Regions from separate parts of the Chroococcidiopsis sp. CCNUC1 genome, predicted to be linked through region 1. Evidence: riboswitches for the same ligand, from Rfam matches in the RefSeq annotation. Region 1 holds a riboswitch; the other holds the start of a gene.
The links. Region 1 has a riboswitch for cobalamin ahead of M5J74_RS26200 (HupE/UreJ family protein). Riboswitches for the same ligand answer to the same signal wherever they lie in the genome.
Positions count from the first base shown of each region.

Region 2: another riboswitch for cobalamin. It lies ahead of M5J74_RS15730 (sirohydrochlorin chelatase); the one in region 1 lies ahead of M5J74_RS26200 (HupE/UreJ family protein).

Region 1 covers NZ_CP097480.1:5,659,307-5,666,861, forward strand. The annotation lists gene M5J74_RS26190 (ATP-binding protein) at 1-777, opposite strand, end outside; gene cobW (cobalamin biosynthesis protein CobW) at 1,014-2,069, opposite strand; gene M5J74_RS26200 (HupE/UreJ family protein) at 2,334-3,002, opposite strand; cobalamin riboswitch at 3,024-3,230, opposite strand; gene M5J74_RS26205 (hypothetical protein) at 4,119-4,487, shown strand; gene M5J74_RS26210 (hypothetical protein) at 4,694-5,074, shown strand; gene M5J74_RS26215 (peptidase domain-containing ABC transporter) at 5,376-7,555, shown strand, end outside.
Region 2 covers NZ_CP097480.1:3,355,956-3,363,510, forward strand. The annotation lists gene glgA (glycogen synthase GlgA) at 1-1,411, opposite strand, end outside; gene hemC (hydroxymethylbilane synthase) at 1,498-2,487, opposite strand; gene M5J74_RS32770 (hypothetical protein) at 2,588-2,713, shown strand; gene M5J74_RS15725 (Spy/CpxP family protein refolding chaperone) at 2,703-3,149, shown strand; cobalamin riboswitch at 3,313-3,515, shown strand; gene M5J74_RS15730 (sirohydrochlorin chelatase) at 3,553-4,536, shown strand; gene sipA (regulatory protein SipA) at 4,754-5,044, shown strand; gene M5J74_RS15740 (peroxiredoxin) at 5,080-5,637, shown strand; gene M5J74_RS15745 (hypothetical protein) at 5,705-6,181, shown strand; gene M5J74_RS15750 (hypothetical protein) at 6,292-6,852, opposite strand; gene M5J74_RS15755 (hypothetical protein) at 6,956-7,105, opposite strand; gene M5J74_RS15760 (HpsJ family protein) at 7,166-7,555, opposite strand, start outside.

The DNA.
Region 1 (7,555 bases):
AGTCTTATTGTTATCTGAATCGGTAGAAATAATTTCTACAGGTTCGTAATTGACATCGGGAACGAGTCGGAGGAGATTTAAGGTATAAAGATGCTTGGCTTGCTTAGGAATATCGGAAGCAGGATAGTTTAAGCCAAGATAAGAAGTCAAATCTTCGCGTTTATCTTCCGCTATAACCGTGCCAGCACCTTCAGAATTAAAGCGATAAACCATGACGCGATCGAAGTTCGTCAGTTTTCTGACTTCTTTCACAGCAATTTGGCACATCTCTGCTAAAGTATCTACCTTTTGCATCCGATCGATCGGGTTTTTGACTAAATGATAAAAATCAAAAAAGTCTCTACTTTTATTCGTTCTTCTTGATTCTATTTCTAGAACCAGTAAATTATCTATATTGCGATGAATAATTCCATCAAAAACTAGAGTTTTGTTTTGAGATTTTATGGCTATTTTTAAGGGATTTACACTATCAAATTCCTGCGATAAACATTGTTTTATCGAATTAATATGCTTTAAATTAAGTAGATTATTTAATGGTTTATCTAGTAATTCTTGAGCTGAAACTTGAATGATATCGGAAACATTCTTACTAACTTGTACAACGATTAAGTCAGGTTCTTGTAGGACAAAAAGTACACCGTGAGGTTGGATAGATCCAGGAATATGAATTGGTTCGCGATCGCAATTCGTCAAATCAACCGTTTCGGCGATCGTCAACTCCTCCGACTGTGAAGCACTGGCGTTGTCTCGATCTAGCGATTGTAATGACCAATCCATACAATTCAACCTGATAGTTAGGCTGCTACAATCCCATACTATAGGATTATTTCTATAAGCATAGAGTAATAGCTCCGCTTATTGTATCATCCTCTATACAATGGTCATTTAGGATACAAAATTAAGATATTCTTAATTCTTTGAACTATAGATAAATCGTTATTGTTCTTGAAGATTGAACGCAATACATAGTCTGTTAGAGTGTGCGATCGATCCACCCTAACAAGAGTGCAATTTTAGTTCGGCAAAGCTACTAATTGAGATTCAATTGTAGTAGGATTGAGACTGCGACCGATAAAAACCAATCGAGTTTGCGGCATTTCTTCAGGTTGCCACAAGCGATCGTAAAATTGGTCAAATCGGGTTCCCACGCCTTGTAAAACCAGACGCATCGGTTTATTTGCAACAGCGACAAAACCTTTAATCCGATAAATATCTTGTTCTTTTGCTAATACTTGCAACTGGTTTTGTAAAGCATTAGGTTCAAATGTGCGATTTAACACAACATGGGTTGAAGTAATTTCTTCTTCGTGTTCGTGGTCTTCTTCCGTGTCGTGATGGCTGGGACGATTGGACAAATCATCTTCAGCCGCAGCTTGAAAACCCAACAAAATTGTAGGATCGATTTGACCGCGATCGCTTGTTACCATTTTTACCTGTCGCGGTAGTTCTTGTTGCACCAACTTTAAAACTTCGGCTTGCGTTGTTGCATCAATCAAGTCAGTTTTATTCAATACAACTAAATCTGCACAAGCCAACTGGTCTTCAAATAATTCCTGTAATGGGGTTTCGTGTTCTAAACTCTCATCTGCCTGTCTTTGCACCTCAATCGCCTGCGGATTGCTAGCAAACGTTCCGGCGGCAACAGCAGCACAATCTACCACCGTCACCACTGCATCCACCGTAGCAGCATTGCGGATCTCGTGCCAGCGAAAAGCTTTCACCAATGGTTTTGGTAAAGCTAACCCAGAAGTTTCGATCGCAATGCAATCTATACTATCTCGGCGTTTTAATAACTCCAGCATTGTCGGCAAGAATTCTTCTTGTACCGTACAGCACAGACAACCATTTGTTAATTCCACAATCTGAGGTAAGCTATCTTCACCTTTCGCCTCTTCTGGACAAACCTGGCAAGATTTCAGTAATTCCCCATCTATCCCCAACTCACCAAACTCATTGACTAAAATAGCAATGCGCCGTCCCTGATTATTTTGCAACAAATGACGGATGAGAGTTGTTTTGCCGCTGCCTAAGAAACCAGTAACGACTGTAACGGGAATTTTTGTAGCCATTGGATTCTAATTGAAATTAGCCTGCGATCGACAAACAGCATTGTCTCACAAGTATTGAGGGAGTGGGGAGCAGTTATCACTGACCAGTGACCAGTGAGCATTCTCAATTAGTATTCAGACCCGCCTCGAACTTAAGTCCGAGGCTAACAGCAAAAGTCTACTGAAGTAGACTAGAAATCAATTGTAGTCGGCTTTATCCGACTTGAGCTATAAGCCAGTGAATTAATTCACTGGCGGCGATTGCCACAGGTGACTACTTAACTTTTAACCCATCACCGAGGAAGTCAAGAACACTACCCCAATTGCACAGATTGCTAAACCAGATAATCTTAACCAAGCAGGACTAGAATTAGCAGATTTCTGCAATGCTAAATTTCCTACTAAAAAGGCAACTAAAGCAACACCATATTGGATTAGAGTAAAACCCAACAAGTAGGCAAATAGAGGAAACATTTGCGCCCCGATAATAGCTTCTCCGTAAGCGTAACCGTGAAATAATCCCGCGATCGCACCCAACCCCAATGTTATCAACCAATGAGGACGATCTCGCCACACCAGCATTGCCCCAAAGATGATAACAGAAACTGCGATCGCGACCTCAGCCGCAGGTAAATCGATTTGGAAGACGTGAATAACTGTCCCCAACATCGCCGCCACGACAAACCCAGCCGGAATTAAAGCACCGCGCCGCTGTCCGACTGCAAGTAATCCAATTGCCACGACAAAAGCTAAATGATCTAAACCGATAACAGGGTGAGCCAGTCCTGACAAGAAACCTTCAAATAAATTTACCGGAGTCTTGCCACCAATCGCGTGATGGGCATAAGCTGGTTGGGGTATGGCAAAAAATGCGATCGTCAAAGCGGTTGCGATTGCCCCTAGATAGCGCCAAAATAGCTGCAAAATTTTAGACATCAAATCTTTAGACATCATCCGTACCTCGCGAAGGATGTGAGTTAAACAATTTCTATCGGTGGGTATTCTGACTCATGCGGGAGCTGGGAATCGGGAATCGAGAAATTCTGAGCAAAAATTACCAACTACCAATTACTAACTACCAACTACCAATTACAGTTGCGGGACAGCGCCGGACTTACACCGAACTTTCCCCGTTGCCTCTAACAGCTGTTTCCTGCTAGAACCGATTAGATTGAGGAGATTATCATACCACCAGATCGCATCTTTAGAGAAAAACAGAACTGTTCTTACAGTTGTTTTGTAAAAATCGTAGCAGAGTTAGTATTTTATTCTTTCTATATATTTAAAGGGTGATAAGCACGTGGAAGCATCTGTATCGAATAGTTAATTCTATTAGTCACATGATTAGTTTTATGCTGAGTGTCAAGTCAGAAATACGCTGCTAAACGATTCATCATCAATCCTTAAAAGTAACTTACAGTTCTTATCATTGCGTAATGAAACTAGCTCAAAATGTGATTCACCTTATGGCTTTATAATCTGCTCTAATTGAGCCGATTCTTTTGCTATCAACAAGTTTTTGTGGCGCAACTGCTCAAAGTCGATCGCCTCTCGTTCAGTATAGTAGTTCTTTACTTCTGCCCTGCACGACCTACTTTACTTCTGCCCTGCACGATCTACTTTACTTCTGCCCTGCACGATCTACCTTGTTACTTAAATTAATGAAATTTTCTATAACTCAAACAACAATAGATAGAAATCATTTAACTTATACATAAAGTCATACATTTAATTGAACGCGATCGCAAACAGGTTGCTTTCATACTAAAAGTACTAATCAATTATTGATTAGTTTTATAGCTGCAAAGATGCAACGCGAAAAAAGGTATCAAGCCATTTTTCGAGAGTTAGTATCTTCATCTAAATGGACTCACAAACCGCTATCAGTGAGCAATTTAACAATGCCGTTCGTTCGACTTGCGATCGCATAAGACACGGATAGCCTACTAGTAGAGATACATTTCCCCAGGAAGATAAGTTAAATAATTAACCCCTTCCTACTAGTTCTCTATCTGGAAGTTAGTACTTATTCCAGATAAATTTACCCAATTCTATTAAAGGATTAAAACAATGTTGAAGATTGATAGAATGACTACTACTGCTGACTTGCTCAAACTTACTTCTGTTAACCAAGATATTTTTGTGGATTTAAATCAAAAAGATGCAGAAATAATTAGTGGCGGATGCAAGCTGGTTGAAATTACAAACAAGACGAAATACGATATCACCCATGTCTTGGATGGTAAGCAATATCTCATGAAACCAGGTGAAAAATGGTATTTTGCTGCTCCGAACGGATATATTAGCTTTGACACAGATGGTCGAGATAATTACAAGCAAGACAAATCATACACTTTAAACAATGAAGGAAAGTATAAATTTGAAGACAATAACTACACTCCTGAAAACCCATATGACCTCGATCTCTACATAGCATAATACCTAGATATCAAGAAGATTTACTGTTTTGATTTTCTAAGGTTCATTATTCTTTGCCATTTCAAGTGAAGAACTGACCGCTCTCGTAAAAAGAAAAGCTTCAAAAATTATGAGACAAATCATTTCATTTTGAAGCGCAGTTTTCTATCTGGAATAAATACCGACTTCCAGATAATTTTACCCAAATCTATTAAAGGATTAACACAATGTTAGACAACAGTTTTTCTTTTACTGATGAACAATTGTTTGCTGAATTAACCCCCGAAGAAGGTGCTGCTATTAGTGGAGGTACCAACTGGACTTATGAAGTCGAAAATACTACAGGTTCTGAACAGATTATTTATTGGATGGATAAATTCTACAAACCAAATAAAGTATCTATAAAGAACGGCGAAACAGTTTCCTTCAAGAGCCATGACCAGCAAGTTACTTTGCTATTTGACCAGGATGCTAACCCTACATCTTTGACTTTAGCAGGGGGAAAAGTTGCTGATGGATTCTACAGACTTAGCCAAACTGGTAACACTGTAAATTTCCATATAGGGAATATGCCGCCAGTACCTGTGAATGTTATGAATCCGATCTAGCAGATGTAATACACTACTTTACAGGACAACAACGCATGTTAGAGCCTCAGCAGACAGGCTAGATCGGACTATAGCTTATAGCTATAAAAGGTTTCTGAGCTATAGAGATATACCCCTATGTAAAAGTAGGTCATTTTATTCTCCATAGAATCAAGTCTGCAAGAAGGGAGACTAGGGAAAATCAAAGATATTTTTCCTTAGCTCCCAATTTCTTTATTAATAAAAGCTTGGTCGAACAAAATAATTAATAAAAGTTTTCTCGAATAAAACAGCCCTGATTTATCAAGGGCTACTCATCAACATGAAATACCAAATTGTCCTTCAACACAGTGAAGAAGACTGTGGCGCAGCCTGCATAGCAACCATTGCCAAACACTACGGACGCACCTTCACCCTCAACCGCGTGCGAGAAGCAGTTGGTACGGGGTCTCGGGGGACTACCCTACTAGGGTTGAATCGGGGAGCAGAAACTTTAGGATTCAATGCCCGTCAAGTCAAAGCAAATCCTCAAATACTCGATCGCTTGCACCAAGCACCGCTGCCAGCCATCATCCACTGGAAAGGCTACCACTGGGTTGTTTTGTACGGACAAAAAGGGAAAAAATATGTCATTGCCGACCCCGCCGTTGGTATCCGCTACCTGAGCCGCGAGGAACTAGTCAAAGGTTGGACTAATGGTACGATGCTACTGCTCGCACCAGATGACAGCCGCTTTTACGAACAACCAAACGATAGAGTTGGCGGTTTTGGGCGCTATCTGAAGCGCGTTCTGCCCTATCGGTTCATTCTCGCTCAGGCAATTGCCATCAACATGACCATTGGGCTGCTTTCCCTTGCCACTCCCTTAATGATGCAATTGCTCACCGACGACGTGCTGGTGAGGGGAGATACCCAACTGCTAACTACAGTGGCAATTGGGGTCGTTACGATGAATCTATTTAGAAGTGCGATCGGTTTAGTCCAGTCTCACTTGATCGGTCACTTTGGTCAGCGACTGCAATTAGGCTTAATCTTGGAATATGGGCGAAAACTTCTGCACTTGCCCTTATCGTACTTTGAAGGACGGCGCAGTGGCGAAGTCGTCAGCCGCATTGCTGATGTTAACTCGATCAATCAACTAGTTGCCCAAATTGTTCTCGGTTTACCCAGCCAATTTTTTATTGCCTTGGTTTCCCTCAGCTTTATGCTCTTCTATAGCTGGGGACTTACCATAGCTTCCTTTGCTGCCTTTGTCATTGTCACAATCGTTAACCTGCTGTTTCTCCCTGCCTTGCGCCAGAAAACTCGCAACCAAATTGTCTTAGGCACGGAAAACCAGGGTTTTCTGGTCGAAACTTTTCGCGGTGTTCAGGTACTCAAAACCACCCAAGCCACGGAGCAAGCTTGGCAAGAATATCAAAGCAATTACGGTCATCTTGCCAACTTGGGCTGGAGTACGATGAAGTTAGGGCTTTACAGTAGCACTATTACTGGTATCCTCTCCACTTTTACCAATATTGGTGTTCTCTGGTTGGGCAGCTACCTAGTAATTAATCAAACATTATCTATCGGTCAGTTGCTGGCATTTAACGGCATGAGCGGTAACTTTCTCGGTTTTTTAAGTTCAGCCATTGGGTTGGCTGATGAGTTTATTACTGCCCAAATTGTCATCCAACGCCTTACAGAAGTCATCGATGCCACTCCAGAAGATGAAAACGACTTCAAAAAACCTTGGACAGAAATTCAGGGCAATGCGGATATTATTTGCACTAATCTCAACTTTCACCATGCAGGTAGAGTTGACCTGCTCGAAGATTTTTCCCTCAAGATCCCTGGCGGTAAAGTTACAGCTTTGATTGGTAAATCCGGCTGTGGCAAAAGTACTCTTGCCAAACTGATTACTGGCTTATATTCTCTCCAATCTGGCAACATTCGCTACGGTGATTATAACCAGCAAGATCTCTCTCTCGAATGCCTGCGACAGCAAGTCGTTTTAGTGCCGCAAGAACCCCACTTCTGGAGTCGCTCCATCATTGACAACTTCCACTTTAGCTATCCCCACATCACTTTTGAGCAAATTGTGAGGGCTTGCCAGATTGTAGGTGCAGATGAGTTTATTAGTAACCTGCCCGATAAATATCAAACAATTTTAGGAGAATTTGGTGCGAATCTCTCTGGGGGACAACGGCAGAGACTAGCTATAGCCAGAGCCATAGTTACTGACCCACCGATACTAATTTTAGATGAATCTACTGGCGCTCTCGATCCAGTCAGTGAAGCTCAAGTACTAAATCGACTGCTGCACCATCGCCAGGGCAAAACGACGATTTTGATCAGCCACCGTCCCAAAGTGATTGGGCGAGCCGATTGGATTGTGCTGCTAGAAGCAGGACGCTTGAAAATCTCTGGCACTCCAGAGGAACTACGCTATCAAGTCGGCGACCACTTAGATTTTCTCGATGACTTTACTCCAGCAACAAATGGTTTAGTCGGCAAATCTGC
Region 2 (7,555 bases), 2.3 Mb from region 1:
ATTCTTCTGTTTGCGGTTGAGGTGTTTCTACTTCCTCAGTAGTGCCGTACATGGAGTTATACATTTTCACGTATTCTTTTGCCGACTGATACCAACTGAAGTCTTGTTGCATTCCCCGTTGTTGTAAATTTTGCCAGTTGGGTTTATAGTGAAATCCTTCCCACGCACGTACCATACAGGTATAAAGGTCTAAGGGTTCGTAGCGATCGAAACAATAACCCGTACCGACATTATTTTCAGGATCGTGGGGACTTACGGTATCAACTAAGCCGCCAGTACGACGCACAATCGGCACGCAACCATAACGCAACGCCATCATTTGACTGATACCGCAGGGTTCAAATCGACTTGGCATCAAGAAGGCATCGCTACCAGCATAAATACGACGGGCAAGGGCATCATTGTAGAGTAAATACGTTGCCATCCGCCCGGGAAAACGCGATGCCATCTGCCATAATTGAGTTTCGTAGTAGCGATCGCCCGTGCCTAAAATAATAATTTGGGCATCGGTATACGAGAGAAATCGATCTAAAATTTGGATTGCCAAATCGATGCCTTTCTGTTCTACCAGCCGCGTCACCATTCCCACTAAAAAGGCTTTGGAGTTTACCTCTAACCCCACTTCTTCTTGAATGGCAACTTTATTTGGCTTCCGCTGTTCTAGCGTTTCAGTTGTAAAAGATTTAGCAATATATTTATCGTTTTCTGGGTTGTAAACATCAACGTCAATTCCATTAACAATACCCCATAATTTACCGCTAATAAAAGACATTAAACCTTCAAGAGTTTCGCCATAAGCTGCCGTTTGAATCTGTTTGGCATAAGTTGGAGAAACTGTATTCACGCGATCGGCAAATTGCACCGCCGCTGCCATTGTATTATGTCCTTGCATGTACCAAGGACACCACGTAATCTTCTCTAAATACCAGCGCCAGGGACCTTGATAAGCCAAGTTATGAATCGTAAATACGCTGGTAATATCAGGCGATTGGTGCATCCAAACGGGAATCATCCCTGTATGCCAATCGTGACAGTGGACAATATCGGGTTTCCAATAGTTCCAGCAAAATTCTGCTGCGCCGTTAGCAAACAAAGTGAAACGCCAGTGTTCGTCTTCCCCAGAATAAATGCGACGGGGTGCAAATGCCGGATGCCCGAATAAATACAAGGGGACATCAGTTCCAGGCAGCACGGCTTCGTAAACCTTAAAATCCTGAAACATGGCAGCTCCAGACCAGATTGGATCTTGGGGAATCTCCATTTTGTCTGGTAGAAAGCCATAATAGGGCAGAAAAATTCGCACGTCATGCCCCATTTCTCTAAGAATTTTCGGTAACGCTCCGACGACATCGCCCATTCCGCCAACTTTGGCGACTGGCGCTGCTTCTGCGGCAACAAACAAAATTCGCATGTTTAGTGAGTAGTGAGTGGTGAGTAGATTGGTAAAGGTCGCTCTGTATAGAGACGTTACATGTAACGTCTCTATACGTAACGTCTCTACAATACCTGTCCGCGTTGAATTTGCGCGAAGATTTCGGCTAGTATCTCTTGCGCTCCTTGTTGACGAAGGCGTTGGGCTAATTCGATGCCAAGCTTTTCTGCCTCTGTAGGCGCACCAGTTACGGTATCTTTAACCAATCTTTGCCCGTCTAAACTAGCTACCATACCCGTGAGAGTTAGCACATCTCCCTCAAGGCTAGTGTTAACGCCAATAGGCACTTGACAGCCACCTTCTAATTCCCGCAAAAAGGCACGTTCGGCAAGAGCGCGATCGCGTGTGGGTACGTCTTCGATCGCCTTAATTAGAGATAAGACTTCTTCGTCACCCTCACGACATTCTATTCCCAAAGCGCCCTGTCCGACAGCGTGCAAGGAGATTTCTGCTGGAATGACCCGATCGACGCGATCGCCTAATCCTAGTCTTTGTAGTCCCGCTACTGCCAATACTAGGGCATCATATTCTCCAGCATCGAGTTTTTGCAGGCGTGTAATTACGTTACCACGCACATCTTTAAATGCTAGGTGGGGGAAGTGATAGCGTAGTTGTGCCAGTCTGCGTAAAGAGGAAGTCCCGATGACGGCTCCTTCTGGCAATGTATCGAATTGTTTATCTTTATACTTAGAATGTAATACTAAAGCATCTGCCGGATTTTCTCTTTCTGTGACCGCTCCCAACATCAACCCTTCCGGTAAGCGAGTCGGCAAGTCTTTCAGGGAATGTACGGCAAAATCAATTTCCTGATTGAGCATCCCCACTTCTAACTCTTTAGTAAATAACCCTTTATCACCAATCTTGGCAAGGGCAACGTCGAGAATTTTATCCCCTTGAGTAGACATGGTGTGGACTTCAAAAGTGCGATCTGGAAAAGCTTTTTGCAGTTGTTCTTGCACCCAATAAGTTTGAACTAAAGCCAATTGGCTCTTGCGCGAACCGATGCGAATTGTGCGGGTAGGGCTGGAAACCGTGGGTGAGGCGTTAGAGGACATACTAAAGCAGCATTTATAGCTTAAATCTGAGTCACTCGATCTAGACTACCGCAGGACTGCACCCAGTGGTCAGTGACCAGTGACCAGTGACCAGTGACCAATGACCATCATGACTAAAGTAATAGTTAAATTCGTTACTTTCTCCACAGGCGATCGCGGTTTTTCGATTTTTATGATGGTGATATCAAATCTTAGAAACGCCAGAGAACGCTACCATGCAATTTAAACTTATCCCTTTATTAGCCAGCGCGATCGCCTTGAGTATTGCCACCGTACCGCTAGCAGCTCAAGCTGAACCCGTTGCACCAGGATTGCAAATAGCCCAAGCTCAAGATAAAATTCCACCTCGACTTGAAAAACTGGGGCTAACTCAGGAACAAAGAGATAAAATTGCCGAAATCCGTCGCAATACCCGCACCCAAATCGAAGCAGTTATGACACCAGCACAGCGGGAACAACTCAAAACCGTTAGAGAAAGCAGACAACGCCGTCGCGAAGCGTTAGCTTCTCTCAACCTAACTCCAGAGCAGAAAACCAAAATGCAACAAATTCGTCAATCTGCCAAATCTCAGTTTGATGCAGTATTAACCCCACAACAGCAACAACAACTACAGCAAATGAGACAAGAACGAGGCTGGAAGGGACAAAGAGGCGATCGCTAAGAAATTCGGAATTCGGAATTCGGAATTCGGAATTAATAAACCTCTTGCTACGCACCACGCACGACTCCCTGCTCCCTGATAACTGGTCACTGGTCACTGGTCACTGGTCACTGGTCACTGGTCACTGATACCCCCTCCCCCAGTATTTTTGTTGTAGGTCAAATCAGTTAAGATATCTAGGCACAAGTGAACTGTAATAGCATAGGGAAACATCGGTGTAAGTCCGAGGCTGTGCCGCAGCTGTAAATGATTTTGTCGCTTGTCATTTGTCACTTGTCATTTGTTGCTCTAACTGCAAATGATAAATGACTGATGAACGATGACGAATAGTAAGCCAGAATGCCTGTGCTGTTATCCGCTCACGCTATTTCCTGCGTCGCACGGGAAAGGAGCTAAAATCTCAATGCTTAGCGATCGCCATTTAACTCCGTTGGAAGATATTTCTTTGCAATTACCACCTCTGCCGCTACAGCGTCCTCTATTACTGATCGGTCATGGAACTAGAGATGAAGCTGGACGGCAGAGCTTGCTAGATTTTGCCTCTGCATACCAAGCTTTAGATACCTCTAGACCAGTTCTACCCTGCTTTCTGGAACTGACGGAACCAACAATTCAGGAAGGGGTAGATCGATGCATCGAGAAGGGTTTTACGGAAATTTCCGTGCTGCCAATTTTGCTGTTTGCCGCACGGCATAACAAATTTGATGTAACTAACGAACTCGATCGCGCTAGAGCCAGACATCCGCAGCTCAAATTTTACTACGGACGGCATTTTGGGATTACGCCCGGAATTCTCGATTTGTGGCGATCGCGTCTAGCAGAAATAGACCATCCTCAAATTCAGCGTGCAGACACTGTATTATTATTTGTCGGTCGCGGTTCTAGCGATCCTGATGCTAATGGCGACGCTTGCAAGCTCGCCCGTATTCTCTGGGAAGGTAGCGGCTATGCTACTGTAGAAACCTGCTTTATCGGCATCACGCACCCGCGCTTAGAAGCAGGGTTCCAACGTGCTTTACTCTATCAGCCAAAACGGATTGTTGTTTTACCTCACTTTCTCTTTACGGGTACGCTAGTTAAAAAGATTTTTGATGTCGCAGCTCAACAGCAACAAAAATATCCCCAAATTGAAATCGCCTGTTTGCCAGAAATAGGACTGCATCCGCTCCTATTTAGCATTCTCAGAGAGAGAGAAATCGAAACCCATTTAGGTCAAGTCCAGATGAATTGCGAGATGTGCAAATTCCGCCTAGCGGCTGTAGCAGGTGACACGCATTCTCATAGCCACGACCATCACCATCATCACCACCACGACCATCACCACCCGCCTGTAGATCCTTACGCTAATGCGGTAGACTATCATCAAAAAATCTGGCAAGTTCCATAATGGATTTGGTAATAGGTAATGGGTAATGATGGTTGGTTATTAGTACAGTAGGGTGTGCAATCGCGTCGCGTAACGCACTTACGCATATTTCAGAAATCAAATATGAGTGCCTATAGTCATTAGTCATCCGTCATTTGTCATTTGTGAATAACTAGTGACTCACGACCAACGACCAATTACCAATTACCAATTACCAATTACCAATTACCAATTACCAATGACAAAAGAATTCACCATAGGCGAAACGGTCCGAGTTATCGCCTTGCCACCTTACATTAAAACCGCCGAGCCGATGCCGATGCTGCGTCCTCCCGATACAATTCGTCTGCGGGAAGAAGGGATAGTTACGGATCGCCGTCCTGGGGGATATTGGGTCGTCCGGTTCGATCGCGGTACTTTTCTGCTCGATAGTCAATATATTGAGAGCATCACATCAGAAGCAGAATCACCACCTGCATCTCACGTAGAACCATCTTTACCTGCGGATTCCGATCGCAGCGATGACTAATGTAAACTTATGTTAACTGACTTGCAGTTGACATCATGATATCTCGTCGTACTTTTTTAACTTCTGTTTTTGCGTGTTGCTTGTCTATTTTGGTTTGGTGTCATTTTGCTACCCCAGCCTTAGCGCTTGGGGGTAAACTACCACCAGTGAACCAACCCGCACCGCAATTTACCCTACCTACCAATACGGGAGATGGAGAAGTTTCCCTTTCCGACTTGCGCGGTCAGTGGGTCGTACTTTATTTTTATCCCAAGGACTTTACAGCAGGCTGTACCCTAGAAGCCAAGCGGTTTCAGCAAGACTTACCCAAATACATCGACAAAAATGCTCAGATTATTGGCGTGAGTGCTGATTCTATCGATTCCCATGCTGAATTCTGCGATTCAGAAGGGTTAAAATTCCCTTTGCTTGCTGATACCACAGGGGAAGTGAGTAAAGCATACGGTTCGTGGATTGGTGTTGTTTCGATGCGTCATAGTTTTCTCATCGACCCAGATGGGATTTTACGCGAAACTTTTGTGAAGGTAAATCCTGCCATTCACAGCACGGAAGTTCTAGCACGGTTAGAGGAATTACAAAAAAACACTGCCTAAAAGCTAAAGTGTAGAGACGTGCCATGTTACGTCTCTATTTTTTTCAGCTTAGTTTTCAGCGTGTCTTATGGACTTCGAGCCGAAATACCAGCCTATTAGACGGAAAGTCAGGTATCAAGTCAGCGATCGCGAATCGATTGAAATTACCGATCGCAAACCTTTAGAAATATTACGAGATACGGAAGGATTAATCCGCCGTCAAGCTGTAGCCGCGATCGTCCCAGTTGTATCGCAGCCATTAGCAGCTAAAATCGAATCGGCTTCAGAGGTTGCGGAAGACTCGTTAAGCGTGTTAGCAGAAATCGATCTCGATGCGATTAGCGATGTGGAGTTACAGCCAGCCAGAATCTTAGTTGGCTTGAGTTTTGTTGGTTTTGGCGCACTGGCGATCGCTTTACTAACCTTGTTTATTTACACCCTGCATCCTCAACTTACCCGCCAGCAACAAATTCACCAATACTGGTATCCTTACGTCTTTTTTGTCTCTTTAGGCGTGACAGGGTTGCTAACTTTAGGGCGAGAAATTATGCGTTTTACCAGATAGGGAGCAGGGGGAAGAGAGCTGAGGGAGCGATCGGGAGCGCAAGGTTGCTGAGGGAGAGTCGCAAAGAAACCTCTCGCAAGAGCGCAAGAGCGCCTTTCACCAACTACCAATTACCGCATCATCCCAAACTGACTTCCGCCACGAATCATCGATTTGCTGTTGGCATCAAGATCGATCTGACACTGAGTTGGAATAGCACTGAAGTCACAAGTGTAAGTGGCTAGAAGTTGCTTTTGCTCGTTGAAAACTCTCAGATTATAGCCGCGATCCATAGCATCAGTACCAAAATGATGCACGAACTCGTATTGTTGAATATAGTCTAAAGAATTCCAATTTTGCCGTTTTACTTGCAAGTCGATGCGTCCTGAATCGCCATTTTGTTGAGCGGGATAAGCCAGCCAATGACTCAGCAAATCTCCACCAAACTGCTCTTTTGCCCACCACAGACTGGGAGTTGTCACAGTGTCTTGAACAGTGTCTTGAGATGCAGTATTTGGCGCGATCGCGCGATCGTTTTGGTCAATTGTCGCTCGCGTTAAACCCAGTTCTAGCAGAGCTCGAGAAGGCTGAGCCGTAACTATTTGTAACGTTGAGTTTGAGTTTGGCAATGGCGCGATCGCCCCCAAGCTTATTCCCAGTAATATTCCTGACGATTTCCAGAATGAATTCATCACCCTTGCTGCTGGCTGCTACTTTAACTTGTATCTCGACTTTATTAACATAATTTCTGCTTAGTGGCAAGGAAATTTATGATTGGAAAAAGTGAGTGGGAAGCTAGAAGTTAGCAGTGATGGTAGTTGGTAGTTGGTGATTGGTAAGAAAGTGGTGCGTGTTGATGCGGGTGTAGGGGAGCCAGCGCCGTGTGGGAGGTCGGTGTGTTGTGGGGTGTGGGGTGTAGTGGATTGTTAACTGGTCACTGGTCACTGGTCACTGGTCACTGGTCACTGGTCACTGGTCACTGCTCCCTGCTCTCTGATTCTGCACCTACGATCCAAATTGACTTTGGTTGACGATTTTGCGGGTTTTCTGCCAAATAACTAGAAAGAAAGTTCCAGAGATGAGCGCTCCTAAAGATATTTTGATTGTATTTTTGATTTGCGTTCCAAGATTATTTTCGCGGCTAGCTGCTTGGGCTTGAAGCGATCGCTCGTTCTGAGATAAGCTAGCCAACAGTTGTTGTTTGACTGCTTCTGGATTTTCTATTGTTGGCGGAGTAGCCTGCGGATTGAGTTGGCTTAAAATTGCCGATACATCTGTTGAAGTTTGTGCTTTATTTATCTGTTCTTTTAATTGCTGAATTTGTTCTAATCTGGTAGCAATTTGACCGGAACTTTGTTGGTCAATTCTGACGATAGCGCTAATAGATAATGGAAT